2 regions of the Synechococcus sp. R5-15 genome follow, and region 1 is predicted to be linked to the other one. Evidence: riboswitches for the same ligand, from Rfam matches in the RefSeq annotation. Region 1 holds a riboswitch; the other holds the start of a gene.
What was found. A riboswitch is a leader RNA that binds a small molecule or an ion and turns the genes downstream of it on or off. The one in region 1 is predicted to bind cobalamin.
Positions count from the first base shown of each region.

Region 2: it holds a riboswitch for cobalamin, as region 1 does, so the genes downstream of both, NW839_RS05670 (sirohydrochlorin chelatase) here and NW839_RS08560 (TonB-dependent receptor plug domain-containing protein) in region 1, are expected to answer to the same signal.

Region 1 is NZ_JANSIK010000093.1:19,120-33,881, forward strand. It holds gene NW839_RS08540 (TIGR03792 family protein) at 1-8, opposite strand, end outside; gene aroA (3-phosphoshikimate 1-carboxyvinyltransferase) at 44-1,378, opposite strand; gene rsmH (16S rRNA (cytosine(1402)-N(4))-methyltransferase RsmH) at 1,613-2,524, shown strand; gene NW839_RS08555 (hypothetical protein) at 2,701-3,225, shown strand; cobalamin riboswitch at 3,555-3,707, shown strand; gene NW839_RS08560 (TonB-dependent receptor plug domain-containing protein) at 3,749-5,719, shown strand; gene NW839_RS08565 (DUF1636 domain-containing protein) at 5,848-6,255, shown strand; gene NW839_RS08570 ((2Fe-2S) ferredoxin domain-containing protein) at 6,267-7,136, shown strand; gene NW839_RS08575 (hypothetical protein) at 7,374-7,781, shown strand; gene NW839_RS08580 (ArsA family ATPase) at 7,904-9,955, shown strand; gene ligA (NAD-dependent DNA ligase LigA) at 9,988-12,048, shown strand; gene clpX (ATP-dependent protease ATP-binding subunit ClpX) at 12,860-14,206, shown strand; gene NW839_RS08595 (potassium channel family protein) at 14,277-14,762, shown strand, end outside.
Region 2 is NZ_JANSIK010000057.1:4,344-19,105, reverse strand. It holds gene NW839_RS05675 (heavy metal translocating P-type ATPase) at 1-1,994, shown strand, start outside; cobalamin riboswitch at 2,122-2,258, shown strand; gene NW839_RS05670 (sirohydrochlorin chelatase) at 2,291-3,331, shown strand; gene NW839_RS05665 (hypothetical protein) at 3,429-4,328, shown strand; gene NW839_RS05660 (PAP/fibrillin family protein) at 4,325-4,942, opposite strand; gene NW839_RS05655 (L-threonylcarbamoyladenylate synthase) at 4,998-5,711, opposite strand; gene NW839_RS05650 (hypothetical protein) at 5,730-6,104, opposite strand; gene obgE (GTPase ObgE) at 6,165-7,208, opposite strand; gene NW839_RS05640 (30S ribosomal protein S1) at 7,404-8,372, shown strand; gene NW839_RS05635 (hypothetical protein) at 8,703-9,575, opposite strand; gene NW839_RS05630 (CobW family GTP-binding protein) at 9,620-10,588, opposite strand; gene NW839_RS05625 (VOC family protein) at 10,751-11,200, opposite strand; gene topA (type I DNA topoisomerase) at 11,396-14,191, shown strand; gene NW839_RS05615 (hypothetical protein) at 14,237-14,449, opposite strand; gene NW839_RS05610 (SpoIID/LytB domain-containing protein) at 14,487-14,762, opposite strand, start outside.

The sequences.
Region 1 (14,762 bases):
GTCGACATAGGAGCAGAGGCGGCAAAGTTAAAGATGGGCCCTCTCAAGACTCCAGGGGGGAAGCAGTCAATCGTTGCAGGGTGGGAATGAAGTCGGGGTAGGAGATGCGGGCACAGTCGGCTCCCCTGAGGAGGGTGGATCCCTGCGCTCCTAGAGCTGCCACCATCAGGCTCATGGCGATGCGGTGATCCTCGTGGCTATCGACCTCGGCCCCGTGAAGAGGGATCCCTCCCTTGATTTCCAGGCCATCGGGATATTCAGTGACCTGGGCTCCCATGCGGCTCAGCTCTTGGGCTATGGCAGCCAGACGGTCGCTTTCTTTGACCCGCAGCTCTGCGGCATCGCGAATCACCGTGATCCCTTCGGCAAAGGCAGCTGCCACCGCCAAAACCGGGATCTCGTCGATCAGGGTGGGGATGAGATCGCCGGCGATGGTGCAGCCGCGCAAGCGGGCCGAACGCACCCGCAGATCTCCCAGGGGCTCGCCGGCCATTTCCCGGCAGTTTTCAATTTGAATATCGGCCCCCATCTCCTGCAACACCTGCAGCGCACCGGTACGGGTGGGGTTGAGGCCCACATCCCTTAGCAGCAATTCGCTCTCGGGCACAATGGAGGCGGCCACCAGCCAAAAGGCTGCCGAGCTGATATCCCCCGGCACCTGAACTCTCTGGCCCACCAGGCGGGATCCGCCCACCACGGCCACGGTTTTCGCCTCTGGATCCACGTGAATGTCGGCTCCGAAGGCCCGCAACATCCGTTCCGAGTGATCCCGAGAGAGAGCCGGCTCGGTGACTTGGGTGGTGCCTTCTGCCAGCAGGCCCGCCAGCAAGAGGCAGGATTTCACCTGCGCCGAAGCCACCGGGGAGCGATGGTGAATGCCCTTGAGGGATCCCCCTTGTACGGCCAAAGGTGCCAACGTCCCACCGGCCCGTCCCCAAATGCTGGCCCCCATCTGCCGCAGCGGTTCTACCACCCGCCCCATGGGCCGCGAGCGCAGGGAGCGATCGCCGGTGACGGCAAAAAAGCGCCCGGCCTGGCCAGCCAGGATCCCCAGCATCAGGCGCAAGGTGGTGCCGGAGTTACCTGCATCCAACACGTCTGCCGGTTCTTGCAGCTGGCCCAGGCCAACTCCCCGAATGCGAACACACTCGCTGTTGAGCTCCGAAATATCTGCCCCCAGCGCCCGAAAACAGGCTGCCGTACTGCGGGGATCCTCTCCCAGCAACAGCCCTTGGATGGTGGTTTCTCCTTCGGCCAGGGATCCCAGCATCAGGGCGCGGTGGGAAATGGATTTGTCGCCGGGGATGCTGACTTGGCCGCGCAGGCCCTTGGCCGGCGAGAGGGTCAAGATATCAGTAGCAGAAGAGTGAGTCAACACAGCAACCCTGACGGCAGACTTGGCAAAAGCGGGAGCAGTCTCATCATACTCAGAGCGGGACTCGCGCCCCAGAGATTTTGCCGGGGATCCCAAGACAGCCTGTCTTTTGACGGCCACCCCTCTTTTCTCAGAGGATCACCTTAACAACATGGATTCCTCGGTCGGGGCCTGGCCTCGGCCTTTTTTTTGCAGATACTGAACTTTGTAGCAGCAGAAATAGAACCCCCGCAAACCGTGCTTGGCGAGGTGTATCAACACGATTCCGTTTTGACCGAGGAGGTGATGGCCTACCTGCAACCCCAGGGGGGCGGTATTTTTTTGGATGTGACGTTGGGAGGGGGTGGGCACAGCTTGGCGCTGCTGCGGGGGGGAGCTGCCCGAGTGGTGGGGTTGGATCGGGATCCGGCGGCTCTACAGGCGGCGCAAGCGCGTTTTGCAGCAGAAGGGATCCCCGGCAGCCGCATCCAACTGTGGCACCTCAATTTTGCCGATTTCGATCTGCAGCAGCATGGCTTTCGGGATGAGCAGGGGCAGGGGATTCCCTTCGATGGCATCGTGGCCGACTTGGGGGTGAGTTCTCCGCAACTGGACTGTCCTGAGCGGGGATTTAGCTTTCGCGGGGAGGGGCCGCTGGACATGCGCATGGATCCCAGTACAGCTCAGGAGACTGCCGCCGATTGGGTTAATCATCGCCCGGTCGAAGAGTTGATCGAGATTTTCACCCGTTACGGCGAAGAGCGATTTGCCCGCCGCATCGCCCATCACATCGAGCAGGCTCGTCCCCTCGCCACAACCACTCAGTTGGCCCAGGTGGTTTGGCAGGCGGTACCTCCGGCAGCTCGGCGAGGCCGCATCCACCCGGCCACCCGCGTCTTTCAGGCGTTGCGCATTGCCGTGAACCGAGAACTGGAGGCTTTAGAAACCTTGCTGGCCCAAGCCCCCACTTGGTTGAAACCCGGCGGCAGGTTGGCCGTAATCAGCTTCCATAGCCTTGAAGATCGCCTGGTGAAATGGGCCTTTCGCAGGGATCCCCGTTGGCAGGTGCTCACCCCCAAGCCCTTGTCCCCTTCCGAACTGGAACGGCAACGCAATCCACGGGCCCGCTCTGCCAAACTGCGAGTGGCTGCCCGCAGCAGTCAGATGTAGGTTTAGGTTGGTTCTCCCGCTCTCAAGAGATCGGCTACTGTGAAGCGGACGGCTAGCCCGCCGAGACCAGGAATCGGGAGAAGGGGGTTGCTATTGGGGGATGCGGGGAACTAGGGTGAAGCGGAACCGGCAGTCCTGCACCGTCGGATCCCTTGGTGTGTGTGAGGTTAAGCCCTATGGTTAGCCAGCCTTTGAACGCAGGTCTTGATCGTCCCAAGAGCCCTCGTCGCCACAGACGGTCTTCTGCTCTGAGCCGACCCCTCTCCGGTACAGTTCAAGCCAGCCGCACCCAGCCTTTGGATTTGAAGTTGAAATCAGCCCATCCTCGCAGCCAGCATCTTGCTTGGGCAGAACACCTAGCCTGGTGGAAGCAAATCTCCACAGGGATGGCTATCCTCTCCGGCGTTTCAGTGTTGAGCCTTTACAGTTGGACTGTGCATACCCAAAGCCGGTGGAGCCAGCGTTACCAGGTGTGGCAGCAGATGCAGCGCAACGAACGACAGTTTCTGCTGACTCAAGAATCCATTGCCAATTCTCTGCGGGAAATTGCCGACCGCTCCGAAATGGTGCCGCTGGTACCGGATCGGATGATCGAGGTGCCGATTGCCTCTCCCAGCCAAGTTGAGCCGGATCCAGCCCACCAGGCAACGGCTTTGCCAGAAATCGAAAAAGCCCCTCTTTTCTATCCGGTTGGGTACTAATTCATACGGATCCCGCCCATGACGGCTAGGCCAGCGTCCCCATCTTGCTTTCCCAAAAGCTGTGGGTCTTGTGAAGTCTCAGCGTATCTCTGTTCTCTAAAAGGCTAAGGGATCCCTGGGCCTCGCGATCTGGAGTAGCAGCGGGCTATCCTTCAACTGCTTACAAAGCAGTGAAGAAATCTGGCCTAAATGGGATGTGGCCCATCCGAAGCCCTGGGATTGCCGTTGGGATCCCGTTCACCCCTGGGGATGACATCCCCCCTGGCAGGATAGGAACTCCAGAGCAGGGGATGTATGATGCCTAGCACGGCTTTTTCGGAGCAATCGCAGAGAAAGCTGTACCGACAGGTTGTCCTGGGGATCAGCCAGGGCATGTAAAGGGGAAAGTCCGGTGCAAATCCGGCGCTGTGCCGCAACTGTGATGGGCTTGGGCTAGACCCATGCCCTCAGTCAGGATGCCCGCCTGCGGTTTTGGCTCGCATTTCTTCCGCGTCGCACGGAATCAGGAGCTTCAAGAAAGAAAATGAATCCCATTCTAGGTCTCAGCCTGGCGCTGGGGGGCTTTGTTTTGGGGATCCCAGCGTGGGCGCAGCCGGCGGCCTCTTCACCTTCAGCTCAAGAGGTGTTGGAAACCGGTGTTAGCGCCGAGATTTTAAATCAACCCGTCACCACGCCTTTTCGTCGCCCCGGCTTGCTGCGGGATTCTTCCCGCCCGGTTTACGTCGTTACCCGCCAGCAAATTCGAGAGCAAGGGGCAAGAACGGTTCAGGAGGCCCTGCGCTACCTGCCCGGGATCCTCAGCGACGGCACGGCGGGAACCCAGTTGGGAGCCCTTAGCTCCCAGTTTATGCGGGGAGGACGAACGGCCCAGGTGTTGGTGCTCTTGGATGGCCGCCCCATTAACGACCTGGGCTTTTTTGGCGGGTTCGATCTGTCTCAGATCACTACAGATGTGGTCGAGCGTATTGAGATCTCTCCAGGTGGGGGCTCCACCTTATACGGCTCCGATGCCGTTGGCGGGGTCATCAACATCGTAACCCTGGAGCCAAAGCCGGGATCCGAGACCGTGCTGGAAGCGGCTATCGGCAGCTACGGCCTCAACGAGCAAGGGATCCAAAACCGCGGCCAAGCGCAGGATCTGGGCTGGGTGGTCAGCTATCGCCGTCTGCAGAGCAACAACGACTTTCCCTTTGAAATTAGGCGTTTGGGCAAAGCAGGCAGGCGGGAGAACTCGGCAGTGGAGTACCACAACCTACAAGCCAAGCTCACCTGGCAACTGGCAGAAGGCCAGGTCCTAACCGGAAATGCCCTTTATCTCAACAAAGCGTTTCAGGTGCCCGGCAGCACCGAGTTTCCCTCCCCCGATGCAGGGCAAAACACCAACGACCTGCTGTTAGATCTCAGTTGGCTGTGGAATCAAGAGAAGGGATCCCTGCAAGCTAGGGTATTTTTTGACGACCTCAACTATCGCTTCAGCGCCCCACAAAGCCAGGGATCCCGGGATGAGATCCTGCGAACGGGGTGGGGATCCCAACTGCAATACACCTGGAAGGCTGCTGAAAACCTGGAGCTTACTCTAGGAGCAGACTACCGATCCATTTCAGCTCGCAACACCACCTTCTCCTTTGCCAGGGGATCCACCAATGTCAACTACGACAATACCGTGAACCAAGGGGCCCTCTTTGCCCGTCTGGATTACAAGCCACAGCCCAACTTTTATCTCAACTTAGGTGTTCGCCAAGATTCGAGCAATCTGGTCAACGGTTCGGCCACCTCTCCTGCCGCAGGGATCCGCTGGGTTTTGGCAGAAGGCACCACCCTGAGGGCCAATTATGCCGGCAGCTTTCGCACCCCCTTGATCTCAAACCTGTTCTTTCGGCTGCGCGGCTTTTTTGAAGTCGACGGCAACCCCAATTTGCGACCGGAGCGGGGAGAGAGTTTTGACATTGGCCTGGATCAGGCTTTGGGAGATTTTGGCCTACTGCGCTTGACCTTTGCCCATAACCGCATCCGCGATGGCATCACCTTTGTCAGCACCGGCCCGCGCAGGGGAACCTACGAAAACATTGAGCTCGTGGAATACACAGGCATAGAAGCAGCCCTGGATTTGCGGCTGGGGGAAAACTGGACTCTTTTTGCCAACTACACCCTAAACGATCCCATCATCCGCTCGGCGCTGGATCCCAAAACGGTTGGCAAACAGCTAGCCTTCGTGGGAGCAGACAGCTTCAACCTGGGCCTGAGCTACCGCGATGCAGAGGATCGGTATGCCTCAGTTTTCCTGCATCACATTGGCACTTTCTTTACCAACAACGCCAATACCCAATCTCTGCCCGGCTACACCAACCTGGCTCTGCGGGGAGGGATCCCAGTAGCAGAAAATCTCGCTCTAGAAGTGGGGGTTGATAACCTGCTGGATGAGCAATATGAGGTTTTCCCCGGCTACCCAGGAGTGGGTCGCACCGTTCGGCTTAATTTAAGGGGCCAATTTTAGAGCGACTTGAGGCTGACTTTTAGCTGTCTAACTCACTGCTGAATTCTTGGCCAAGACATTGAGATCGTCTTTGCCTCTTCTCACACCCTTTGCTTGGACAGAAACCTATGACTATATCAAGGAGCACCATGTCTCGATCAACTTCCCAGTTGCCCATCCAAGCTGGCAGCGCTGCCCAGCAACCCAGCAGCCATTGTCTTTGGGTTTGTGTCACTTGCGGATCTCGGTGGGTTAACGGCCAAAAAGAAGGGACTAGCAAGGGAGAAATGCTGCTGTCTGCCCTGCAATCCCAAACCCTCCACCCCCAACTAACTCTAAAACCAGTTGCCTGTATGAGCGCCTGCAGCCATGCTTGCGTTGTTGCGTTGGCAGCACCTCAAAAGATGACCTATGTTTTTGGAGATCTGGATCCAAAAGATGTGGAGCTGATTCTGCAGACAGCAGAGCTCTACCTAACCAAGTTGGATGGGATCCTACCCTGGGCCGAGCGCCCTCTGAAAAAAGAGGTGATTACTCGTATTCCACCACTACCTTGAGGAGCTCTCTCATGGCCGCTTTCACGCCCTGGATAACCCCTCTCCATCAAACTTGGCAGGAAGTTTCTTTAACGGGTTGGACAACCCTTTATGAAGGGATCCCTGCCCACATCGACTGCTTGGGGCCGTTGCTCTACGAGCTGTTTCAAGAGCACTGGGCCGAGATCCAGGTGGGCCATGTGGCGGAAGGCGGGGTGCTGGAGCTGGCTTTCAAGAAACCTCCAGCTTTGTGCGTGCTCTACGATGGCTATCTAACCGTTGCCACCGAAACTTGGCACCTGCATTTGTGCCTGGAGGAGCACCAAGGCGGCCCCCATCGCAAGACCCCACCCGAGCTGCGCCGCAAAAGATTGGTTAGCCGTGCTGCTCTCTACCGGCGCCTCAATCCCCAAGGTCAGCCCCGCATGTGGGGGATCCAATTCTGGAATGGAGCAGAAGAGCCTTTGCTGCAGATTTTTCTGCCCAGCCCCTTTTTGGGGCCAGAGGAAGACTACCTGCCGGAAGGCAAAGCAGATTACCAAAAGCTTTCTCTTTACGAGCGCATCCGCGCCATCTATGTGGAGGGGAAAGAGCGGATCCCCTATGAGGATAACCCTCTTAAACGTCCCTACCTTGCTGTTTGTCGTTCCAGCCGTTGTTATCCTTCCCGCAACTACCAACCGGTTGTAGAAGCTCTGGAATCCGCCCTTCGAGAAGCCAACCTAGACGTACAGGTTATCACCTCAGGCTGCTTGGAAGTTTGCCAACAGGGGCCCGTGGTTTTTTACTCTGGGGATCGCACCTGGTACAAGCGGGTTACTCCCCAAGTAGCTCGGCAAATTGTTTTTGAGCATTTGCTTAATAGCTGTCCTCTGAAAGACCACCTTTTTCCAGGAGATTAAAGCATGATTGGCCTGCAATCGAGTGCTCAACCTATCCCCAGATCTTGCCGCTTGATCTCAGCCCCACTTTGGATACAAGCTGCTCAAGATTTGGCCCGAGGCTGGTTCTGGCCCAGCTTGTTTACCACCGTCGGCTGCCTCAGCAATATTGCTTATACATGTACCCTTCCCTTTGTAACTGTTGGTATTGTTGCGGGCACAACTTTAACCCGCCAAAGGGCAGCCATTAGTGCTTTGATGATTTGGCTGGCAAACCAAATCTTTGGCTACACCTGGCACAACTATCCCCGCACTCCCGATTCGTTTGCCTGGGGGTTGGTGCTGGGGATCGGCACGGTGGGGATTGCTCTTGCTGGCGGTTACCGACCTCTGTTTTCTCAGTCCAAGCCGCTTCGGCCAAGGCAACTGCTGCTGAACTATCTCTGGATCCCGGCCATGCTCATCTTGGGGTTTCTGGCTTTTGAAGGGCTGATTTTGGCAGCCGGCCTGGTTTTGGGGGGAACGGAGGGCCTGACCCTGCCCATTCTAGGCAAAATCTGGCTGCACAACTGGCTGTGGACAGGACTTTGGATTGGGATCCACACCCTGCTGGTGTGGGACAGAGGACGTCGCCGGGTGTGGCTTGGAGAGGAGAAACTGCGGTGAGCTGCTCCCGTACAAGCTCTTCCCATCCCGTCAGCGGTGCGGAGCACTTTTGCAGTGATCTGGAACATCCCCAAGAGGGATCCAGGCCAAAATAGGGGCGACCTATGTGGGAGGGGATCCCTTTGCAGCTTTCTCATCTCAACAGTGGCAGGAGTGCCTACCGTCCTTCTCTGCTCTCTCCTTCCCAACGTCTCCTGCTGTTCAGTGGCAAGGGGGGAGTGGGCAAAACAACCTTGACCTGCGCGCTGGCTCGCCAACTGGCCCAGGTGGATCCCCAGCGCCGTCTGCTCCTGATGTCCACGGATCCCGCCCACTCGTTGGGGGACGTGCTGCAAATCTCGGTTACGGATGTGGCCCAACCCTTGCCGGATCGCCCCAATTTACAGGTGCGGGCTTTGCAAGCGGAGATTTTGTTGCAATCTTTTCGGCAAACCTATGGGCCGGCCCTGGAGCTCATTGCCGAGCGGGGCAGTTGGTTTGGCCGAGAGGATCTGCTGCCGATCTGGGATTTGGCGTGGCCGGGGGTGGATGAGCTGATGGCCATTCTGGAGGTCAACCGGCTGCTGGCGAGGGAGGAGGTGGATACGGTCATTCTGGATACGGCCCCCACCGGGCATACCCTGCGGCTGTTGGAGCTGCCCGACTTTTTGGATAATCTGCTGGCCGTGTTTGCCACCTTTCAGGCCAAGCACCGGGAAATCGCCCAAGCCCTGACGGGCACCTATCGACCGGATGAGGCGGATGCATTTTTAGCCCAGTTGCAGAGGGAACTGGAGGGGGGCAAAGCCCGCTTGACCACTCCGGAGAGCACCTCTGCTTGGCTGGTGATGATCCCGGACCAGTTGAGCGTGGCGGAAACCCGCCGCTTTTGTCAGCAACTGCAAAACCGCCGCGTGCCCATCGGCGGTCTTCTGGTCAATCAGGTGCTGCTTGCAAGAGAGAATAACAGCCAACCTTCGCTGCCCGCTGCTCTCCCCTCTCCTCTCTACTCGGCGCGGCAACAGGAACAGCGGCGTGTGCTCAAAGCCCTGCAGGAGGAGCTGCCCGGATATCCTATCTGGATCTGTCCCTATCAACTGCAGGAGCCGGTTGGGTTGGCGGCCCTAGATGGGCTGGTGCAGCAGCTTCGCCCCTTGCCAGAGGTGCTGCTGCAGTTGGAAGGGATCCCAGAGCAAAAAGCAGAGAGCCAAGAGAAGAGAAAGTCTCTCTTCTCCACCCTCTTCCCTTCCTTCAGGGGGATCCCGGCTCTACCGGACTTTTTGGCCCAAGGGATCCGACTGGTGTTGGTGGGGGGCAAAGGGGGTGTGGGCAAGACGACGGTGGCCGGGGCCCTGGCTTGGACCTTGGCCAAGCGCCATCCCGACAAGCAGCTGTTGCTGGTCTCCATCGATCCGGCCCACTCGTTGGGGGATCTGTTTCAGACGAAACTGGGTCAGGATCCCATTCCCCTGCTGCCCAACCTGCTGGGGCAGGAGGTCGATGCGGCGGCGGTGCTGGAGCAATTCCGGCAGGATTATCTGGAGGAGGTGGCGGCCATCTTGGCAGGGGAGGGGACGGCAGGGGTGGAAGTCCAATACGACCCACAGGCGTGGCGGCAACTGCTGCAGATGCCCCCACCCGGCTTGGATGAGGTGATGGCCCTGTTGAGTGTTCTCCGACAGGAGACGAGCGGGCAGTTCGACCTGGTGGTGCTGGACACGGCTCCCACAGGCCATCTCTTGCGGTTTCTGCAGATGCCCCAGGCTCTGGAAGGTTGGGTAAGCTTGGCCCTGAAGCTGTGGCTGAAATATCGGGATGTGGTGGGCAGGTCGGAATGGGCGCAGCGGATGCGGGAGCTCTTGGCCCAGGTGCGACAGCTCCGGCAGCAGCTCCAGGATCCCCAGTTTGTTACCTTTATCCCCGTCTTTAACCCCGAGCAAGCAGTTCTGGCGGAAACCGAGCGTCTCTTGGCGGAACTGGATGCTTTGGGGATCCCTCATCCCTACGCCGTTCTCAATCGGGTGTGGTTGGAGGATTCTACCCCCTTTGGAGAGGCCCTCCGCCGTCGTCACCAGACTCTTCTGGCCCAGCTCCCCCAGCCATTTTCCCAGCAGGCCATCTTGACCATCCCCTTCCTACATCCTCCCAGCTTGGAGAATATCGGCTCCTACTTGTTCGCTCCTCAGGAGCCCTAACCTAGGGGTAGACCTTGCTCACCCAAGGAGTTATGGATCCCAAGTTGGAAGAACGCGCCCGCGAGCTGCGCACCCTGCTGCAGAAGGCCAGCATTGCCTACTATGTCCACGATGCGCCCATCCTGGAAGACAGCGTTTACGACCGCCTCTACCGCGAGCTGCAAGAGCTGGAGCGGGCTTACCCTGAACTGGTCACTCCCGATAGCCCTACTCAGCGGGTGGGAGAAAAACCTGCAGAGCATTTTCCCACCGTCTTCCACCGCATCCCCCTCTACAGTTTGGAAAACGCTTTCAACCCAGAAGAACTGGAGGAGTGGCAAGAGCGCCTGCTGCGAGTTTTGGGCCGTGCCCCTGTTCCCGACGGCGGGACAGAGGGAGAGCTGGAATATGTCTGTGAGCTGAAGATTGATGGCGCCGCCTTGGCCCTAACCTACATCGAGGGTCTTTTGGAGCGGGGTGCTACTCGGGGGGACGGACAGGCCGGAGAGGACATCACCCCCAACGTGCGCGCCATTCGTTCGATTCCCCTGCGGCTGGCGACAGCAGATCCGCCTCCCGTTTTGGAGGTGCGGGGGGAAGTCTATCTGGCCCTAGCCGAGTTTGAACGGATCAACCAAGAGCGTCGTTCCGCCGGGGATCCCCCCTTTGCCAACCCGCGCAACTGTGCTGCCGGTACCCTGCGGCAGTTGGATAGCCGCGTTGTGGCCGCCCGCAAGCTCAGCTTCTTCGCCTACGCCCTCCACTGGCCGGAAGGATGGCCCGCCGGGGATCCCCCGCAAACCCAGTGGCAGTGTCTGCAGCAGCTCAAGGAATTGGGATTTCCGGTCAACCCCCTTTCCCAGGTCTGTCGGGGCTTGGGAGAAGTGATCCAATTTTATGAGCGGTGGCGGGGTGCCCAGCTCCCCTACGCCAGCGACGGGGTGGTGGTGAAATTGAACTCCTTGCGGCTGCAGGAGGAGGCCGGCTTTACGCAAAAATTTCCCCGCTGGGCCATTGCCCTCAAATACCCTGCCCAGGAAGTCCCCACCCGCATCCGCGCCATCGTGGCCAGCGTGGGCCGTACCGGCGCCGTCACCCCGGTGGCAGAGCTGGAGCCGGTTCCTTTGGCCGGCACCCTTGTCAGCCGCGCCAGCCTGCACAATGCCGATCGCCTGCGGGAGCTGGACGTGCACATCGGCGATACTGCCATCGTGCGCAAAGCCGGGGAGATCATCCCGGAGGTGGTCGGGATCCTGAAGGAATTGCGCCCTGCCGATGCCGTTCCCTACAGCCTGCCCAGCCAGTGCCCGGAATGCCACGCCCCTTTGGTTCGTCCCCCTGGCGAAGCCGTGACCCGCTGCCCCAACCCCGAGTGCCCGGCCAAGCTGCGGGGCCAATTGCAGCACTGGGCCAGCCGCGATGCTTTGGATATCGAAGGCTTGGGGGAAAAGCGGGCAGCCCAATTGGTGGAGAACTTGGGAGTGCGCACCGTAGCCGATCTCTACCGCCTCACCCCAGAGCAGTTGCAGGGTTTGGAGGGAATGGGATCCCGCTCCAGCCAAAAGCTGGTGCAAGCCATTCAGCGCTCTCGCCAGCAGCCCTGGGAACGGGTGCTCTACGGGCTGGGGATCCCCCATGTGGGGGTGGTCACTGCCCAGATTTTGGCTGGCCATTTTCCCACCCCTGAGCTTTTGGCCCAAGCCAGCGCAGAAACCATCGCCCAGATCTACGGGATAGGTGCGGAAGTGGCGGAAGCGGTGGTGGCCTGGTTTGCCGATCCGGCCCATCGTCGCCTGTTGCAGGAGTTGCAGGCGCTCGGGATCCCCGCTCTTCCTCAGCAGGAGAACCCTGCCGTCTCCCAGATCCTGGCCGGGAAAAAATTCGTAATCACCGGCACCTTGCCCACTCTCTCCCGCCAGCAGGCCAAGGCTTGGATTGAGAGTCGGGGGGGCAAAGTCACCGCCAGCGTCAGCCGCCAAACCGACTACGTGGTGGTGGGCTCTGACCCCGGCTCCAAGCTAGAGCAAGCCCAACAACTGGGGATCCCCCTGCTGACCGAAGCGGAGCTGTTGGCGCTGGATCCCACCGGCGAATCCGGTGATCTGCATCCTTGACAGGGTGGATCCCCGAAAAACTTGGGTAGGGTGGGTTGTCTTAGCGGCAGGGATAATTTATGATTCACCTCTAGTGAGGAGTGGACGCCAATAGGGGGAAGCGAACGAAACACGGACAGTTCCTTCCCCTTTTTGGTTACAAAAAGGCGCGGCCACACCTCCAAAAAGTATCCAACTTAACTGAAGGATTCCTTTGCCAGTGCCAGATAAGTTCAACTATGATGGGATCAGCGGAGACGCATGTTTCCGTTCACTCCTCACACCATCTTCCGCTCGGCGTCAAGTCGGGCGGTTTTTCTATAAATCCGTCCAAAGGATGTATGACCATTCCCGATAGCAGCGAAACGGCTCACCCCTTCCATTTCCAGTTTTCCTCCTTGTAAGACACTTGGGGAGAACCGAGGCTGTGGCGTTTGCACGGGTAGCGCAGAGCGCTGGAGAAGCTTATGGTCACTTTGAAGCAAGAATGAAACACCTCCGTTGCATTGCTTCCAGCTCCCTTTTGAAGAGTGGGTGGTCGCGGAAGCGGCACGGAGCGCTTGGGAAGTGTCTCAATCCAGTTTGAAATGACTATATCTCCAGTCTTTCCAGTTGATCCCCATGGGAATCTCTTGGCACCCTGCCCCCTTGGGGATCCGGAAACAAGCCCTACGAGCCCAGTGGAGATGCTAGACTAGTAGGTCAGTGAGATTCCACCAACTTCGGCCTCCTTACGCTTTCGCAGCCAATTTGCGACTGGATTGGAAGGTTTAGTTTTCTTCTGGCTTTTGCCGGATTAGGATAGCCAAGAGCAAGCAGCAACGAGGATCCCATGGCCAAATATGACTCCCATCTAAAGTGCTCCTTCTGCAACAAGTCACAGGATCAGGTGCGTAAGTTGATTGCGGGGCCGGGGGTCTACATCTGTGACGAGTGCGTGGAGCTCTGCAACGAGATTTTGGATGAGGAACTCTACGACGGCAACACTCCTCCTGCTGCCGCCCCTGCCGGCGGCCGGCGTGAAGCTCCTAAAAAATCCTCCCGCAGCCTGCCTTCTTTGGCGCAGTTGCCCAAGCCGCAGGAGATCATGCGCTATCTCGACCAATATGTGATTGGCCAAGAAAAAGCTAAGAAGGTTTTGTCGGTGGCGGTTTACAACCACTACAAGCGTCTGGCTGCCAAGGCCAACCCCGGTAGCGTCGGAGTTTCGGAACTGGATGAGGTGGAGCTACAGAAGTCCAACATTTTGATCATTGGCCCCACTGGCTCCGGCAAAACCCTGCTGGCGGAAACCCTGGCTCGCATGTTGGATGTGCCTTTTGCGGTTGCAGATGCTACCACCCTTACGGAAGCTGGCTATGTGGGCGAGGATGTGGAAAACATCCTGTTGCGCCTGCTGCAGGTGGCGGACATGGACGTAGAAGAGGCCCAGCGCGGCATCATCTACATCGACGAAATCGACAAAATTGCCCGCAAAAGCGAGAACCCCTCCATTACCCGCGATGTCTCCGGCGAGGGGGTGCAGCAGGCTTTGTTGAAGATGCTGGAAGGGACAATAGCCAACGTGCCTCCCCAGGGAGGGCGCAAGCACCCCTATCAAGACTGCATTCAAATCGACACTTCCAACATCCTCTTCATTTGCGGGGGGGCTTTTGTTGGCCTGGAAAAAGTAATCGAGCAGCGCATTGGCAAGAAATCGATGGGCTTTATCAAGCCAGGGGAGCAATTGTCGGTTAGCCGCGAGCAACGTATGGCCAATGCCCTCAAGGCTTTGGAGCCTGAAGACTTGATCAAGTACGGCATGATTCCCGAATTCACGGGGCGGCTCCCGGTAGTGGCGACTTTGGATCCGCTGGATGAGAAGGCGCTGGAGGCGATCCTGACGCAGCCCAAAAACGCCATTCTCAAGCAGGCGCAGAAGCTGTTGCGCATGGACGGGGTGGAACTGGAGTTTGAACCTGCCGCCATTGCTGCCATTGCCAAAGAGGCTTATCGCCGCAAGACCGGGGCTCGCGCCCTGCGGGCCATTGTGGAAGAGCTAATGCTGGATGTGATGTACGAGGCACCCTCCCGCCGCGACCTAAAGCACATCCGCATCACCGCAGAGATGGTGGAGCGCCGTTCCACCCGCGAGCTGATTCCTCACCCCTCTACGCTGCCCAAGCCTGAGTCGGCCTAGAGTCGCGGCCCTTCCGATCCCTGCTGGATGAACTTATGATCTGTTCTTGAAAGAGGGGGCAGGAGATCCTATGGCAGGGACTGCGTTCCGCTGGCGCGAACGACAGCGGGTGGATCGTGAATATGCGGTAATTGGTCTGGGGCGCTTTGGTTCTAGCTTGGCTCTCACCTTGATGGAGCGAGGGCACAATGTCTTGGGGATCGACCGCAGCCGTGAGATCGTGCAGCGCCTGGCGGATCAGCTGACGCAGGTGGTGGCACTCGATTCCAGCGATGAAGATGCGCTGCGAGCGGTGGATATCCTCTCCTTCGACACGGTGGTGGTGGCCATTGGCAGCGATTTTGAGAGCAATTTGCTGACGACGGTGGCCCTGAAAAGTCTGGGGGTGCGCAATGTGGTCTGTAAGGCGTCGACCGAGCGGCAACGCTCTATTCTCCTGCGAGTGGGGGCAGATCGGGTGGTGTTGCCGGAGCAAGAGGCAGGGCGCCGTTTGGCTCAGGTGTTGACAGCACCGGGGATCCTAGATCAGCTAGAGCTGGAGCCGGGCTACAGCATT
Region 2 (14,762 bases), on a different contig from region 1:
CAGAACGGGAACTGAAGCTCAAGGTGGCGATAGGGGTGGGCATCAGCACGGTGCTGGTGATCGGATCCCTGCCGATGATGCTGGGGATGGACATCCCGGGCTTTCCCATGTGGCTGCACAATCCTGGGTTGCAGTTGCTGCTGACGGCTCCGGTGCAGTTTTGGGTGGGCAAGCATTTTTATCGAGGCGCTTGGGCCGCTTGGCAACGGCGCTCGGCGGATATGAACACGCTGGTGGCCTTAGGGACGAGCGCGGCTTTCTTCTATTCCATTTTCCCAACGGTTTTCCCCGACTCTTTCCATCGGCAGGGACTGCATCCCGATGTGTATTACGAAGTGTCGGCGGTGGTCACCACCTTGATCCTGGTGGGTAAGTGGATGGAGCAACGGGCCAAAAGGCAAACCTCTGAGGCCATTCGCAAGCTGATCGGGCTGCAACCGAAAACGGCAAGGGTAATTCGCCAGGGGGTGGAGCAGGATATTCCGATTCGGGAAGTGCAGGTGGGGGATCGGATCCGGGTGCGCCCCGGCGAGAAGGTGCCGGTGGATGGGGTAATCCTAGAGGGATCCTCCAGCCTCGACGAGTCGATGGTGACCGGCGAGAGCCTGCCTGTTGTCAAATCGGCGGGGGATGAGGTGATTGGGGCAACGCTGAATCGGACGGGCAGCTTTGTGATGGAAGCGCGGCGGGTGGGCAAAGACACAGTTCTGGCCCAGATCGTGCGCCTGGTGCAGGAAGCCCAGGGATCCAAAGCTCCGATTCAACAGGTGGCGGATCGGGTGACTGCCTGGTTTGTGCCGGCAGTGATTGGGGTGGCAGTTCTAACTTTCGTGCTCTGGTGGGTGTTGGCGGACAACCTGACGCTGGCCTTGGTGAACACGATTGGGGTGCTGATCATCGCCTGCCCTTGTGCGCTGGGGTTGGCGACCCCCACCTCGATCCTGGTGGCCACGGGACGAGGGGCAGAATTGGGGATCCTGGTGAAAAGTGCCGACAGCCTGGAATTGGCCCACGACTTGCGCACGGTGGTCTTGGACAAAACTGGCACCCTGACTGAAGGTCGTCCCACTGTCACCGATATTTGGGCCCACGGCTCCTCTCCCCTGGCGGTGTTGCGCCTGGCAGCGGCGGTGGAGCGGCACTCGGAACATCCTTTGGCCCAGGCGGTGGTGCAGAAAGCCGAAGCCGAAAAAATTGTGATCCCTCCTGCCTGGCACTTTCAGGCAAGGGTAGGCAGTGGGGCAGAAGCTTGGGTGGAAGATCAGTGGATTCGCATCGGTCGGCTGAGCTGGCTACAGGAGATGGGGATCCCCTGGGATCCCTCTTGGTCAGAGCGGGTTCAGAATTGGGAAAGCCAGGGCAAAACGGTGATCGGCGTAGCCCAATCCCAGAGCCTGGTGGGGCTGTTGGCCATTGCCGATCCGCTCAAACCCACCTCTCCTGAGGCAGTGCAACAGCTGCAACAGATGGGTCTAGAGGTGATCCTGCTAACTGGGGATAACCCCACCACGGCCCAAGCGGTTGCTCGGCAAGCAGGCATTCAGCGGGTAATTGCCCAAGTCCGTCCGGATCAGAAGGCAGCTTACATACGCAGCCTAAGACAACCGAGACGGCGGGTGGCGATGGTGGGAGATGGCATTAACGATGCTCCGGCTCTGGCAGAAGCCGATGTGGGGATCGCCATTGGTACAGGTACGGATGTGGCGATGGCCGCCAGCGATATTACCCTCATGTCGGGGGATCTGCGGGGAGTCGCCACAGCCATTCAACTCAGCCGGGCCACCCTCAACAACATCCGCCAAAACCTCTTCTTCGCCTTTATCTACAACACGCTGGGGATCCCGATTGCCGCTGGGGCGCTCTATCCCTTTACAGGCTGGTTGCTCAACCCTATGCTGGCGGGGGCAGCCATGGCCCTGAGTTCCGTTTCGGTGGTCGCCAATGCCCTGCGCCTGCGACACTTTCAGCCCCCCAGACCAGCGGGCCGGCGTTAGGCCCTCTCCCAGGGGCAAGGGGGATTAGCGCGGCAACAGTTTTGCTGCCCTTTGAGCATGAGTCTGCCGTACCGCTCATGCCTCAGGGCTATCTTCTGGCAGACAAGAACATCCCCCCCGGGAGCTTGGTGAATGGCAAGAGGCAAGCTAACCTGAAAGGCTCAGGCAGACTGGGGAAAGCGCGGTGCAAGTCCGCCACTGTGACGCAACTGTGATGGGATCCCTCCCTCAGCCAGAACACCCACCTGCCGTTGTCCTGTACCCCTTGCGATTCACAAGGAACGGAGTTTTTTGTGTTGAATACCCTCAGTGTTTCCCCTCCCCTTTCGGTTGGGCAGCTTGCTTCTCCTTCATTGCCCCTATTGCTTATCGGCCACGGATCCCGCGACCCTGAAGGGCGGCAAGCCTTTCTGGAGTTGGCCCAAGTCTACCAATCCCTCACTCCCCATCGACCGGTGATCCCTTGTTTTCTGGAGCTGACGGAGCCGAGTATCGCCCAAGGGATCCAGCAGTGTATTGCCCAAGGGTGGCAAGAGATTGTGGTCCTGCCGCTGCTGTTGTTTGGGGCCCGCCACAACAAGTTCGATGTGACGATGGAATTGGATCGCCTGCAGGCCCTCTATCCCCAGTTGCGCATTCATTACGGTGGGCCGTTGGGGATCCGCATCGAGATCCTGCAACTGCTGCGAGACCGATTGGCCGCTTTGATGGCCGCCCAACCGCAGCGGATCCCAGAAGCAGAAACCGTGCTCCTGTTTGTGGGTCGCGGCTCCAGCGATCCCGAGGCCAATGCCGAAGCCTGTAAACTGGCCCGGTTGCTTTGGGAAGGATCTGGGTTTGCCGCTGTGGAAACTTGCTTTATCGGCATTACCCATCCCCGCCTGCCCGTGGGATTGGAGCGGGCCTTGTCCTGGCATCCGCGCCGGGTGATCGTGCTGCCCTACTTCCTGTTTACCGGAGTGCTGGTGAAAAAAATTGAGGCGGCAGTGGAGAAACAACGACAACGACAGCCGGAAATCGACTGGCTGATGCTGCCGGAATTGGGCCTTGTGGATACGGTGCTGCACAGCCTGCAGCAACTGGAGCAGGAAGCCCTGCAGGGCCAAACCCAAATGAACTGCCACCTGTGCAAGTTTCGCCTGGCCGTGAGCGCAGAGGTCAGAGCTGGGCATACCCATCACCATCCTCACGAGCCTCATGACCACCATCACGGGCACGGATCCCATCACCATCCTCATTCCCACCCTCACCACGACCACGGCCATACCCACGCAGCGGCTGGGGATCCCTGGGCCCAATTAGAGGGCTACCACCAACGGGCATGGCAGGTGCCCTAAGAGGGAAACAGAGGCTGCTGGCGGGATAAACTGAGTGCAGACAGGCAATTTTTGAACCTGGTTTTCCCGCTCTAGCGGTTGTGATGACGAAAAAACGATGATGCTCTCCCGCTCCTCTTGGGTTTCAGGTGCCGCTGCCGCGGGGAGCGGGATCTTTGTTTTCGCCCTGGTGGTGGGGCTGCTGGATCAGATCCTGCCCACCCTGCCCAAGGTTTCCCTCTCCCTGGCCGGGATCCCTGGGATCCTGGCTGCCGCTGGGGCCTCCTATGGGGCCTGGCGGGTGGTTCAGATGGGTCTGCAATCGGCTTCCTGGAGCGACTTTCGAGAATCGCTGGTGGCGACCCTATCTCCCTTTGATCCTGCCGACCACGGCGGCGAGCCACGACAACCTAAGGGGGATCCTCGCCCTTGGCAGGTGGCTCAGGAGATCCGGCAAACCCAGCTCCGCCATCAAAAGATCCTTGACCGCATCAAGCAGCGGGTGAAAGCCGAAATCCAGACCTGTGAACGCGCCCAAGCCCAACTGCGCAGCGAGCAGCAACGGTCTCGAGTCCTGCAGGCCCAAGCCCAACAGTTACAACAGCATCTGCAAAACCTACAAACATCTTCCCCTTCTCCAAGCTCCGAGTCGACCAAACCCACGCCAGAGCAAGCGCTGCGCCAAAAGCTCCGCCAACTTCAATCCCAGGTCACCACCCTGAAAATAGAATTGGAACGCCAAAGGACCCAACTGCAACACGCAGAAGCAGAGCGGGCTCAACTCCAGCAGCAGCAGCAAAAACTCAAGCGCATCCTGCAGCGCAAAAAATTGGAAAATCGAGAGTTGCGCTCCCAACAGGCAGAATGGGCCCGGCAACTGGAGCAAACTCAACAGGAGCTGCAAACTTTGCGGGAGTCCTACCGCGCCTTGCAAGTTCTCCAGGAAATAGGCTTCACCCTAACCCAAAACCTATCTCACGAAAGGGCGGAAACGGAGTCCTCTGGATCCTCCGACTAGCCGACCCGCTTTAGAACAAATACACTCCCCTCGCTGCCCCGACCCAGCCGCAAGTCTTCATCTAAATAGGTGATATCCAGCCAACCCGTTGGCTCGCGGCGGCGGATATCGATTTGAATAGCCGGGATTCGCTCCGGAGCCTGCTCGAGCAAATAGAGAAAGCTCTCGATCTCGTAGCTCATCAAAGCTTGGGATCCGAACACCAATCGCTCGAAAATCACCCTCACCCGACGCTCCGATTCGGGGTAAAAGCGCGCTGATACAGCCAAGACTCCCCGTGGCATCCAAGCCTCCAGCCAACCGGATCCCTGGATCTCCGCCACGTTGAAGACCCGTCCAGCCTTGGCCCGAATACACTGGTAGATCTCGCCGGTGGTCAAAAAAGGCAACTGTGCCAGCCGCAGCAGAGCTGTGCTCGTGGTAAATAGGGTGAGCCAGTTCCCCTCCAACCCTTCAGCAGCAGATGTTGGCTTGGGGGTGGGGTTGAGCGCTTCTAGGGCGGCAATTTGAGACAAAATCTGGGCTTTTTGGTCAGGGGAAACTTTCCGGCCCCGGTCGGTCGCCTCCAGTAGGTGCAGCAGAGCCGATTTTTGCTGAGCCAGAGCCTCAGACATGGGCACACTCCGAAGGCACTGACCCTATTTTAGAGAACGCGGGATCCCTCTGCCCTTAACCGTCTTCTTCTACGGGTTTCAGATTTAGATCTGCCACCTGCTCATACCCCAGCCCGGCCCGCACCACCAGCGGCTCGGATCCCGTCAAGTCAATTACCGTAGAGACCTTGGCCCGACGGGGGGCATCGTCATCCAGCACCAGATCCACCTGTTTTTCCAACTGCCGCATCTCTTCAGCCGCAAAGATCCCACCCTCATCCCAGGGGTCGCTCTCCCATTCCCAGGTTTGCCCAAAACTTAAGCCCAGGGATCCGACGGGATCCCCCCCCAGCTTGGCAGAGGTGGAGACAATTGGATTGCCCAACTCTTCCAGCAAAGCCTGACAAATGGCAGAATCGGGCACGCGGATGCCGGTGGTTTTCCGTTTGGGCTCCATCACCAACTTGGGCACCAGCTTGGTGGCCGGCAACAGAAACGTAAACGGGCCCGGGATCAGCCGCCGCATCAGCCGATAGGCCGAATCGGTTACCTGGGCATAGTGGGCAATGCGTGAGAGAGAAGGGCACAAAAAGGTAAGAGGCTTGTCGTTGGAGAGCTGCTTGATACGGCGTACCCGCTCCACTGCTTGTTTGTGGGTCACATCGCAGCCAATGGCATAGACTGTATCGGTGGGGTAAAGCATCACCGCCCCCTCCCGCAAAGCCGCCGCAATCCGCCGGATGGAACGGGCCTGGGGCTGTTGCGGATGCAGCTTAAAGTACTCGGCCATCGGGCAGATGGGAAGAGGTCAAGACTGGGAGCAGCTCCCCCCCAGGGGGTTTTCCACAAGAGGGCGGGGGGTCGGTGGCACCGACGCGGGCGGGGATCCCTGAGATTCGGGCCAGTCCTTCAGTTGTTGCATCAGGGCTTGGATGTGCAGACGGGGCAGATAGGGCCAGTCGCCGGCTTCTTCCAAATCCTGAAGCACCCGATACAGAGCTTGACGGGTGTTGGGCAAAGACTCCCGAAAGGCACCTTCCAGGATCGCGCGGTGCAACTCCTCCAGCAGCCGCAGGAGCATCAGCAGCTCCACACACGCTCCCGCCCTCGCCTGGGCCGCCTGTTCAACGGCCAACATAATCTGACGCAAATCCGGTGGCAGATCCTCCGCCGAGATATACATAGCCACTCGTCTCTGGGTTCTGGGAAGGCAGGGGCTTTCCCATTCTAAGATTCTTCTGCCCTAGGACTGGATGGATTTTGCCCCCACAAGATCCAACTGCGCAGGCTGTTGGGATCCCCGACCCAGGCACTGCCACACCCGCTGCAAGAGGGCATCCAGCCCCTGCTTGGCAATCGCAGAAATGGTCACCACCGAAGTGCCGGCAGCAGCAGACAGCCTCTGGGCGCGCTCGGCAACCTGCTGGGGATCCAGAACATCGATCTTGTTCAAAACCAGGATTTGTGGCTTATCGATTAACCCGTGGCCGTAGGCGCGCAGCTCCTGCTGAATAACCTGGTAATCCTTGACGGGATCCGCCGCCGTGCCATCCACCAAATGAATCAGTACCCTGGTACGCTCCACATGGCGCAAAAACTCATGGCCCAGCCCCACCCCCAAGTGCGCCCCCTCGATCAGCCCCGGAATATCGGCAAACACCACCCCATCTCCCGATGGATGGGGCACCACCCCCAAATTGGGCTGCAACGTGGTGAAGGGGTAGTCAGCAATCTTGGGCCGGGCAGAGGAGACCACCGAAATCAGAGTGGACTTGCCCGCATTGGGCAGGCCGACAATGCCCACCTCGGCAATCAACTTCAGCTCCAGGCGCAGGCGCACCCGTTCTCCCGCTTCGCCCTTGGTGAATTGGCGGGGGGCGCGATTGTGGTTGCTCAAAAAATGGGCATTGCCTAAGCCGCCTTTGCCCCCACGGGCTACCAGCAATTGATCCCCCTTGCCCACCAGATCGCCCAACAATTCCCCCGTCTCCGCATTGAACACCACAGTACCGCAGGGCACCCGCACCAGCCGATCCGCACCACTGGCCCCGCTGCGATGGTTGGGCCCCCCTTTGGCCCCGTGTTCCGCCTTGATCACCGGTTGAAAGCGAAAATCCAACAGAGTTTGCAGGCCAGGATCGGCCACCAGGATCACTGAGCCGCCCCGCCCTCCATTGCCGCCGGATGGCCCCCCAGCCGGCACATACTTTTCACGGCGGAAGGCAACGATGCCATCTCCGCCATTCCCCCCTTGCACTTCAATTTCGGCTTGGTCGATAAAGTGCAATTGCTCTTCCTCCAAATCTTCTATCTTCCAGCTTGGCAAGATGCCGGAAAACTTGCCACAAAAGACGCTCCTCTAAGCTACGATGGTATTTCCCAGCCACATCCTCCCCAGGTGGGAAAGTGGAAGTGGGATCCTGCCAAACTCGATTGGCCTTCTACCCTTTATCCCGCGCAACTGATCTGTTACTGCACCCCTATGAGTCGATTCACTGCTGCCGATGTAGGTTTTACCACTGAAGACTTTGCCGCCCTTCTGGATAAGTACGACTATCACTTCAGCCCTGGCGAAATTGTGGCGGGTACAGTATTCTCGGTGGAGCCACGCGGTGCTTTGATCGATATCGGGGCCAAAACGGCTGCCTTTCTGCCGCTCCAGGAGATGTCGATTAGCCGCCTGGAAGACCCGCACGAGATGCTGCAGCCCGGAGAAACCCGCGAGTTTTTTATCCTCACCGAAGAAAACGAAGAGGGACAGCTGACCCTCTCCATCCGTCGCATCGAGTACATGCGGGCCTGGGAACGGGTACGGCAGCTCCAGAAAGAAGATGCCACCGTTCGCTCAACCATTTTTGCCACCAACCGAGGTGGAGCCCTGGTGCGGATTGAGGGGCTGCGGGGCTTTATCCCCGGATCCCACATCAGCACCCGCAAGCCAAAAGAAGAGCTGGTGGGCGAAGAGCTGCCCCTGAAGTTTCTGGAGGTGGACGAAGACCGCAACCGCCTGGTGTTGAGCCATCGCCGCGCCTTGGTGGAGCGGAAGATGAACAAGCTGGAAGTGGGCGAGGTGGTGGTTGGCACGGTGCGGGGCATCAAGCCCTATGGTGCCTTCATCGATATTGGCGGCGTCTCCGGCCTGCTGCACATTTCCGAGATCTCCCACGATCATGTTGACACGCCCCACAGCGTCTTCAACGTCAACGACGAAGTGAAGGTGATGATCATCGATCTAGATGCGGAGCGGGGGCGGATCTCGCTGTCCACCAAGCAACTGGAGCCCAATCCCGGCGACATGATTCGGGATCCCAAGCTGGTTTACGAGAAGGCTGAGGAAATGGCAGCCAAGTACCGCGAGCAACTGTTGGCCGCTAAGCAAGGACAAGCGGCAGAGGCCCCACCGGAAGTGGTGGAAGAGGAGCTGGAATACGCGGCGGCGGCTGTGGAATGATCACAAACTTTGCGTATTTCTGCCTGCTACAAGGCTTAGCTAGGCCGCCGAGAAGCCCCGCCCTCTCTCGCTTTAGCGGCGCGGAGCGCTTTGCATCAGCATGAGTGCGGGAGTATGTCACGGCATGAGCCTTTGGTTCCATCAGTGTGAGTGGGGAGCTGAGGAGCGATCCATAAGCCCGTGGGGGCGGGGGCAGTCCAAATGTCCGAAGAGACGGGTACTGCTGCTGTGGCGAGGTAGGCTAAAACAGGAAGTGCGGCTGGCGTTCACGTAGTGTTGCCAACCTGCGCCAGTAACAGGAGTCCCCCACTTCTGAGCTTGAGGATCCTGTCAAAGACTGTAGATTTGCCCATCTACGAGCAGATGGGTGATGCCTTTCTTTTGCAGTTGGGTGCGCACAATCTCCAGAATGTAGCCGGGAAACTGGATTACCCGGTAGGGTGGGTAGGTGTTGCTGCCCCGACGGCTCATTTCGGAAAAGCGGCGGGCCACCTTGTGGCTGTCGAAAATCGGCAGCGTATTGGCGTTATCCATCCCTTCGATGGGCAGGGATCCCGAGCCAAAGAATTCTTTGAGAGGGCGGGTGGTCAGTTCTTGGTAGCGGTCAACAACGACATAGCAGGTTTCCGGTAGGGTGAGCTCTTCCAGGGGTAATACCTGAATTTGATAGCTGGGATCGGTGAGGGGATCCTCTTCTGGCCCATCTTCATCTTCTAGGAGATAGTCAGGGTCGTCCTCATCCTCGTCTTCGAGGTCACGGTCTTCTTCGGTCTCTTCCTCATCCTCTTCCCCGACATCCTCCACATCTTCCTGAAGCTCAGCCGCCAACTGCAGTTCTTCTGGGGGCAGTTTTGGCAGAGACTCTGTTCCAGCGGTGTTATCCTCGCCTTCGTCGTTTGCGTTCGGCTGCAGCGAGGGAGATGAAAAAGGCAGCTCCGGCTCCAGCGGCAAAATCTGCTGCTCTGGGGCTGGGATCCCGCCAACAACAGCTTTTTCCCCCATGTCTTTGCGGCGGGCAGCCGAGCGTTTGAGATGGATCAACCGCTGATACTCATCGGCAGCGATATTTTCCTTCAACACGCGGGTGATGGTGGTGATGCTCACCTGAAATTGCTCCGCCAATTCGACGGCGGTCGCTGTCGAGCCGCGGTAGGCGCTAACAATTTGCTGTTGTTCTTGCTCTGAAAGTTTGCTGCGAGCCATCCCAGGTCACCCAATCCAAAAACCGAAAAAACTGAAGAGGATCCTTAGCCAGCGGCGGTTGCCCCACACACCCGGCTGAGGCCGGCAGCTAGCTGCTCCCGCTCCAGCCCCTTGCCAATCAACACAATTTTGGACAAGCGGGGCTCATCGGGATCCCAGTCCCGTTCCAGAAAAAGGGTTTGCCGCTGGCCCACCTGATGAAAGATAACCCGCTGCGGCTCATCCAGAACCGACAGCACCCCCTTGGCGCGAAAAACGGTCTCGGACAAGTCTTGTAGCCAATCGCGAAAGGCCCCCAAATCCAGCGGCTGCTGCAGTTGAAAGCTCACCGATTGGATCCCGTCCTCCTCGAGGTGATGGCTATGGTGGGCCTCAGTCTCTGCATTGGGGAGCCTGGGATCCCACAATTCTGGGCGGAAGGCATGCACATCCAAGATGCGGGCCAGAGGCACCTGGGCATGGGTGGTGAGCAGGCAAGGGGCAGCGGGGTTGTAGCGGCGCAGATCGAGAAGGATCCGCTCTCGTTCGGCTTCGTCGATCAAATCCACCTTATTGAGCAACAAAATGTCAGCGCTGCCGATCTGGTGGGCGGCGGTTTGCGAGCGCTGGAAATTGCGCCAGTATTCGGCACCGTCAACCAAGGTCACCACGCCATCCAGGCGCAACTCCTCATGAAAGACCCTCTGCACAAATAGCTCGGTCACCTGCCTGGGATCCGCCACGCCGCTGGTTTCCACCACCAGATAGTCCAACGCCTGGGCATGCTGGAGCAGCTGGCGGGCCGCCCGTTCAAAATCCTCTCGCACCGTGCAGCAGAGGCAACCATTGTTGAGCTGCATCAGCCCCCCCTCGGGCATGTTGACCAACTCGCCATCGATGGAAATCTCGCCAAACTCGTTGAGGATAACCCCAATGCGCAACCCATGCTCCTCTTCCAAGATGCGCTTGAGCAGCGTGGTTTTGCCACTGCCCAAAAAACCTGTCAAAATCGTCACCGGAAGCTGAGCTTTCATATCAGGTGAGGCTGAACTGACAAGCGGCCAACAAACCCTTCTCTCAAGTTCCCCAGAAGCTCTACTAGCTTAGCTTTAGGGTTGGCTCTCCAGGATCTGGACAAGGGGGAACGACCGCTCCCACCCAAATTAGATCCTCTAACCCATCAACTAGTTATCCAACTATTTATTAATGTCCTCTGGGCGTTGGGGCAGACTCTCTCCTGAGGATCCCTGGGGACGAATGAGCTCGATCGGCAGGCCATCGGGATCGGCGATGAACGCCACTTCATAGACCTGGCCCCCAATTTGCTGGAGCTGGGGCGGCAGCAGCAGGGTAAGGGGCACTTGCGCTCGCAAATGTTCTAGGTAGTTGGCCAGGGATCCCCATTCGGGGCCCACCTCAAAAGCGGGGTGATAGTAGCCCACATAGTGGGGATCCCCAAAAGGATCCGGGGCAGGATGGGGCTGCGGCACTTGCATCAGCTCCAAACGCCCCCAGGGGCCGCGCATCCAGCAGGCCAGCGTGATCCCGGCAGTAAAGCGTTCTTCCACCGCAAAGCCCAGCCCCTCGTAAAAAGCGATGGAGCGGAAGATATCGGCGGTGCGAATGGAAAAATGGTGTAGTTTCATCGTCCTGCAAAGCAGCCAGATGGGGCCAGACCGCTCGGATCATCGCCGATGACGGCTGGTCAAGCGCAGGTAGACTTGCTACGCTCCAGAAAAGTAGGCTGTCTATCTTAAGCACCTCTTGCAGTGTATGCTGGCCCGCCCAATCCTTGGGGCGGGAAATGCGACAACCTAAGCCGATTGCTGCCAACCTCAATTATGCCTAAGCTGGTCATTGTCGAATCTCCCACCAAAGCCCGTACCATCCGTGGGTTCTTGCCTGCGGGGTATGAGGTTCAGGCCTCGATGGGACATGTGCGGGATCTTCCCGATTCGGCATCTGAAATTCCAGAAGAATTGAAAGGAGAAGAGTGGAGCCGCCTGGGGGTCAATGTCCACGCCGACTTCGAGCCCCTCTACGTCATCCCCAAGGACAAAAGAAAGGTGGTCAAGGAGCTGAAGGAAGCGCTCAAGAAGGCGGACGAGCTGATCCTGGCCACCGACGAAGACCGCGAAGGGGAAAGCATTAGCTGGCACTTGCAGCAGGTGCTGCAACCCAAAGTGCCCACCCGCCGCATGGTGTTCCACGAGATTACCCGCGAGGCCATTCAGGAGGCGCTGCAAAACTGCCGTGAGGTGGATGAACAACTGGTGCGTGCCCAGGAGACCCGCCGCATCTTGGATCGCCTGGTGGGCTATACCCTGTCGCCGCTGCTGTGGAAAAAAATTGCCCCCAAACTCTCGGCAGGGCGGGTGCAGTCGGTGGCGGTCAAGCTTTTGGTGGATCGAGAGCGGGAGCGGCGCGCCTTCAGAAAAGCCTCCTACTGGGATCTCAAAGCGGAGCTGCAGCCCAAAACGACCGTCGCCGGCCAGCAGGCTGTCTTTCCAGCAGAGCTGGTGAGCTTGGGTGGCAAACGCCTGGCCAATGGGCAAGACTTCGATCCCAGCACCGGCCAGCTCATTGCCGGGCGGGATGTGGTGTTGTTGGATCAGGCCCAGGCCGAGGCCCTGCGGGATCGCTTGCTGGGAAAAGCCTGGATCGTCAGCTCTGTGGAAGAGCGCCCCTCCACCCGCAAACCTGCCCCTCCCTTTACCACCTCCACCCTGCAGCAGGAGGCCAACCGCAAGCTGCACCTGTCGGCCCAGCAGACGATGCGCATTGCCCAAAAGCTCTACGAAGAGGGCTACATCACCTACATGCGCACCGATTCGGTCCACCTGTCGGAGCAGGCCATCCGCGCTGCCCGCGCCTGCGTGGAGTCGATGTACGGCAGAGAATATCTCAGCCCCGAGCCCCGTCAGTACACCACCAAAACCAAAGGGGCGCAAGAAGCCCACGAGGCCATTCGTCCTGCTGGATCAGAGTTTCGCCTGCCCAGCCAAACCCCCCTCTCCGGCCAGGAGCTGGCCCTCTACGACCTGATCTGGAAGCGCACCGTCGCCAGCCAAATGGCCGAGGCGCGGCAGACCCACACCATCGTACTCATCGCCGTAGACGATGCGGTGTTCCGGGCCAGCGGCAAGCGCATCGATTTTCCCGGCTTTTTCCGCGCCTATGTGGAGGGATCCGACGACCCAGAGGCGGCTTTGGAAGATCGGGAGGTGCATCTGCCTCTGTTGCGGCAGGGGGATCCCCTCCGCTGCCGGAAGCTGGAACCCGTTGCCCACGAAACCCAGCCCCCGGCCCGATATACGGAAGCGTCCTTGGTCAAGGTGTTGGAAAGTGAGGGTATTGGCCGCCCCAGCACCTACGCCACCATCTTGAATACGATCATGAGCCGTGGCTACGTCAGGCCGATGGGAAGTGCCCTCGTGCCCACCTACACGGCTTTTGCAGTCACCGAGCTACTGGAAAAATACTTTCCCAACCTGGTGAATACCCGCTTCACTGCCGAGATGGAGCAAACGCTGGACGACATTGCTTCTGGACAGGCGGAGTGGTTGCCCTATCTGCGCCATTTCTTCTTGGGCGAGCAGGGTCTCGAGGGACAGGTGAAGGCGCGCGAGCTGGAAATTGATTCCGGCCTGGCCCGCTCCATCCATCTGGAGAACCTGCCTGTCAAGATCGGCATTGGCCCCTATGGCCCCTATGTGGCGGTCGAAACCGAGTCCGGAGAGGTGCGCGCCAACTTGCCGGAGGATATTCCCCCCGCCGATCTGAGCGCAGAACACATTGCGGAGCTAATCCAGCGGAAGCAGGAAGGCCCCAAGCCCATTGCCTTTCACCCGGAAACCCAAGAGCCCATCTACGTGATCCCGCAGGGCCCCTATGGCCCCTATGTGCAGTTGGGGGAAGTTTCTGAGGACAACAAAAAACCCAAGCGCACCTCTCTGCCCAAAGGGCTGAAACCGGATCAGGTTACGCCAGAGATTGCCTTGGGGTTGCTGAGCTTGCCCCGCACCTTGGGGGAACACCCGGAATCGGGGAAAAAGGTGCAGGCCAGCATTGGCCGCTTCGGCCCCTACGTGGTCTGCGATGGCGATTTCCGCTCTCTGCCCGCCGATGAGGATGTGCTGACCATCAGCCTGGAGCGGGCGCTGGAGCTGCTGGCCCAGCCCAAGAAAGGCCGTGGGCGCGCCTCGGCCAAGCCGCTGCGGGAGCTGGGATCCCATCCTGAGGATGGTGAGCCGGTCAATCTGCACGACGGCCCCTACGGGCTGTATGTCAAACATGGCAAGGTCAATGCCTCTTTGCCCAAAGGGATCCCTGCCGAAGCGGTTACCCTGGAAATGGCCCTGCAGGTGCTGGCTGAAAAAGAAGTCTCTTCTGCAGAGGTCAAGGGGAAAAGCCGCTCGACCGGCAAAGCGGGCTCCTCGGTCAGTAAAACCCAAGCCAAAACTGCCTCCAGCAGCCCTACAGCCCAGCAGGCCGGAAATGCTGTGCCGCAGAAGCGGCGTAAAGCACAAACAACTTCCACCGGCGGCGGGATGGCCAAAGAGCCGCAAGCGAATGGGTCAGCCCAGGTGGGATCCCGTTCCACCATTGTGAGGATCACGCCCAAAGCTCGCGCCTGAAGTCAGCTTTTCTGCCACAGCCCAAGGTCGCCTGCTCAGGGTGGCTTAGGGGTTAGCCATGTAACAGTTTTGCTGACGACACAACTGCTTCAAGGGCCGCAAGCAGCGGCCACGGCGGCTTCCTGATTGGCAATGCACCCGCATCGCTTCTGCAAACGGCAAGGGATCCTGCTGCTGGCACTTGAGAATCTGGGCATGTTCCAGCTCGCTGCAGTAGCAGTAGGCAGGATGGCGACGATGGGGGTGTGCAAGGGACACGGGGGTAAATGAGAGTTGGAGTCGGGGCCAACAGCCTTCAGCTCAGCGTTATCACCTGGGTGCCGGGGAAGTAGTGATTGAGAATTTGCGGCGCCGTGTAGCCCTGCTCGGCCAAGCCACGGGATCCCCACTGACACAGTCCCACCCCATGGCCGGCTCCGCGATAGGTAAAAAGGTACACTTCCTGCTGGCCGGCCTTTGGCTGGAGACGTTCCCACGTGAAGCGGTTGCTGGGGAGGATCCCCCAACCCAGGGTTTGGCCAAGGCGCAGCACAAACTCTTGGCCAGTCAACAGTTGGGATCCAACGCGGAT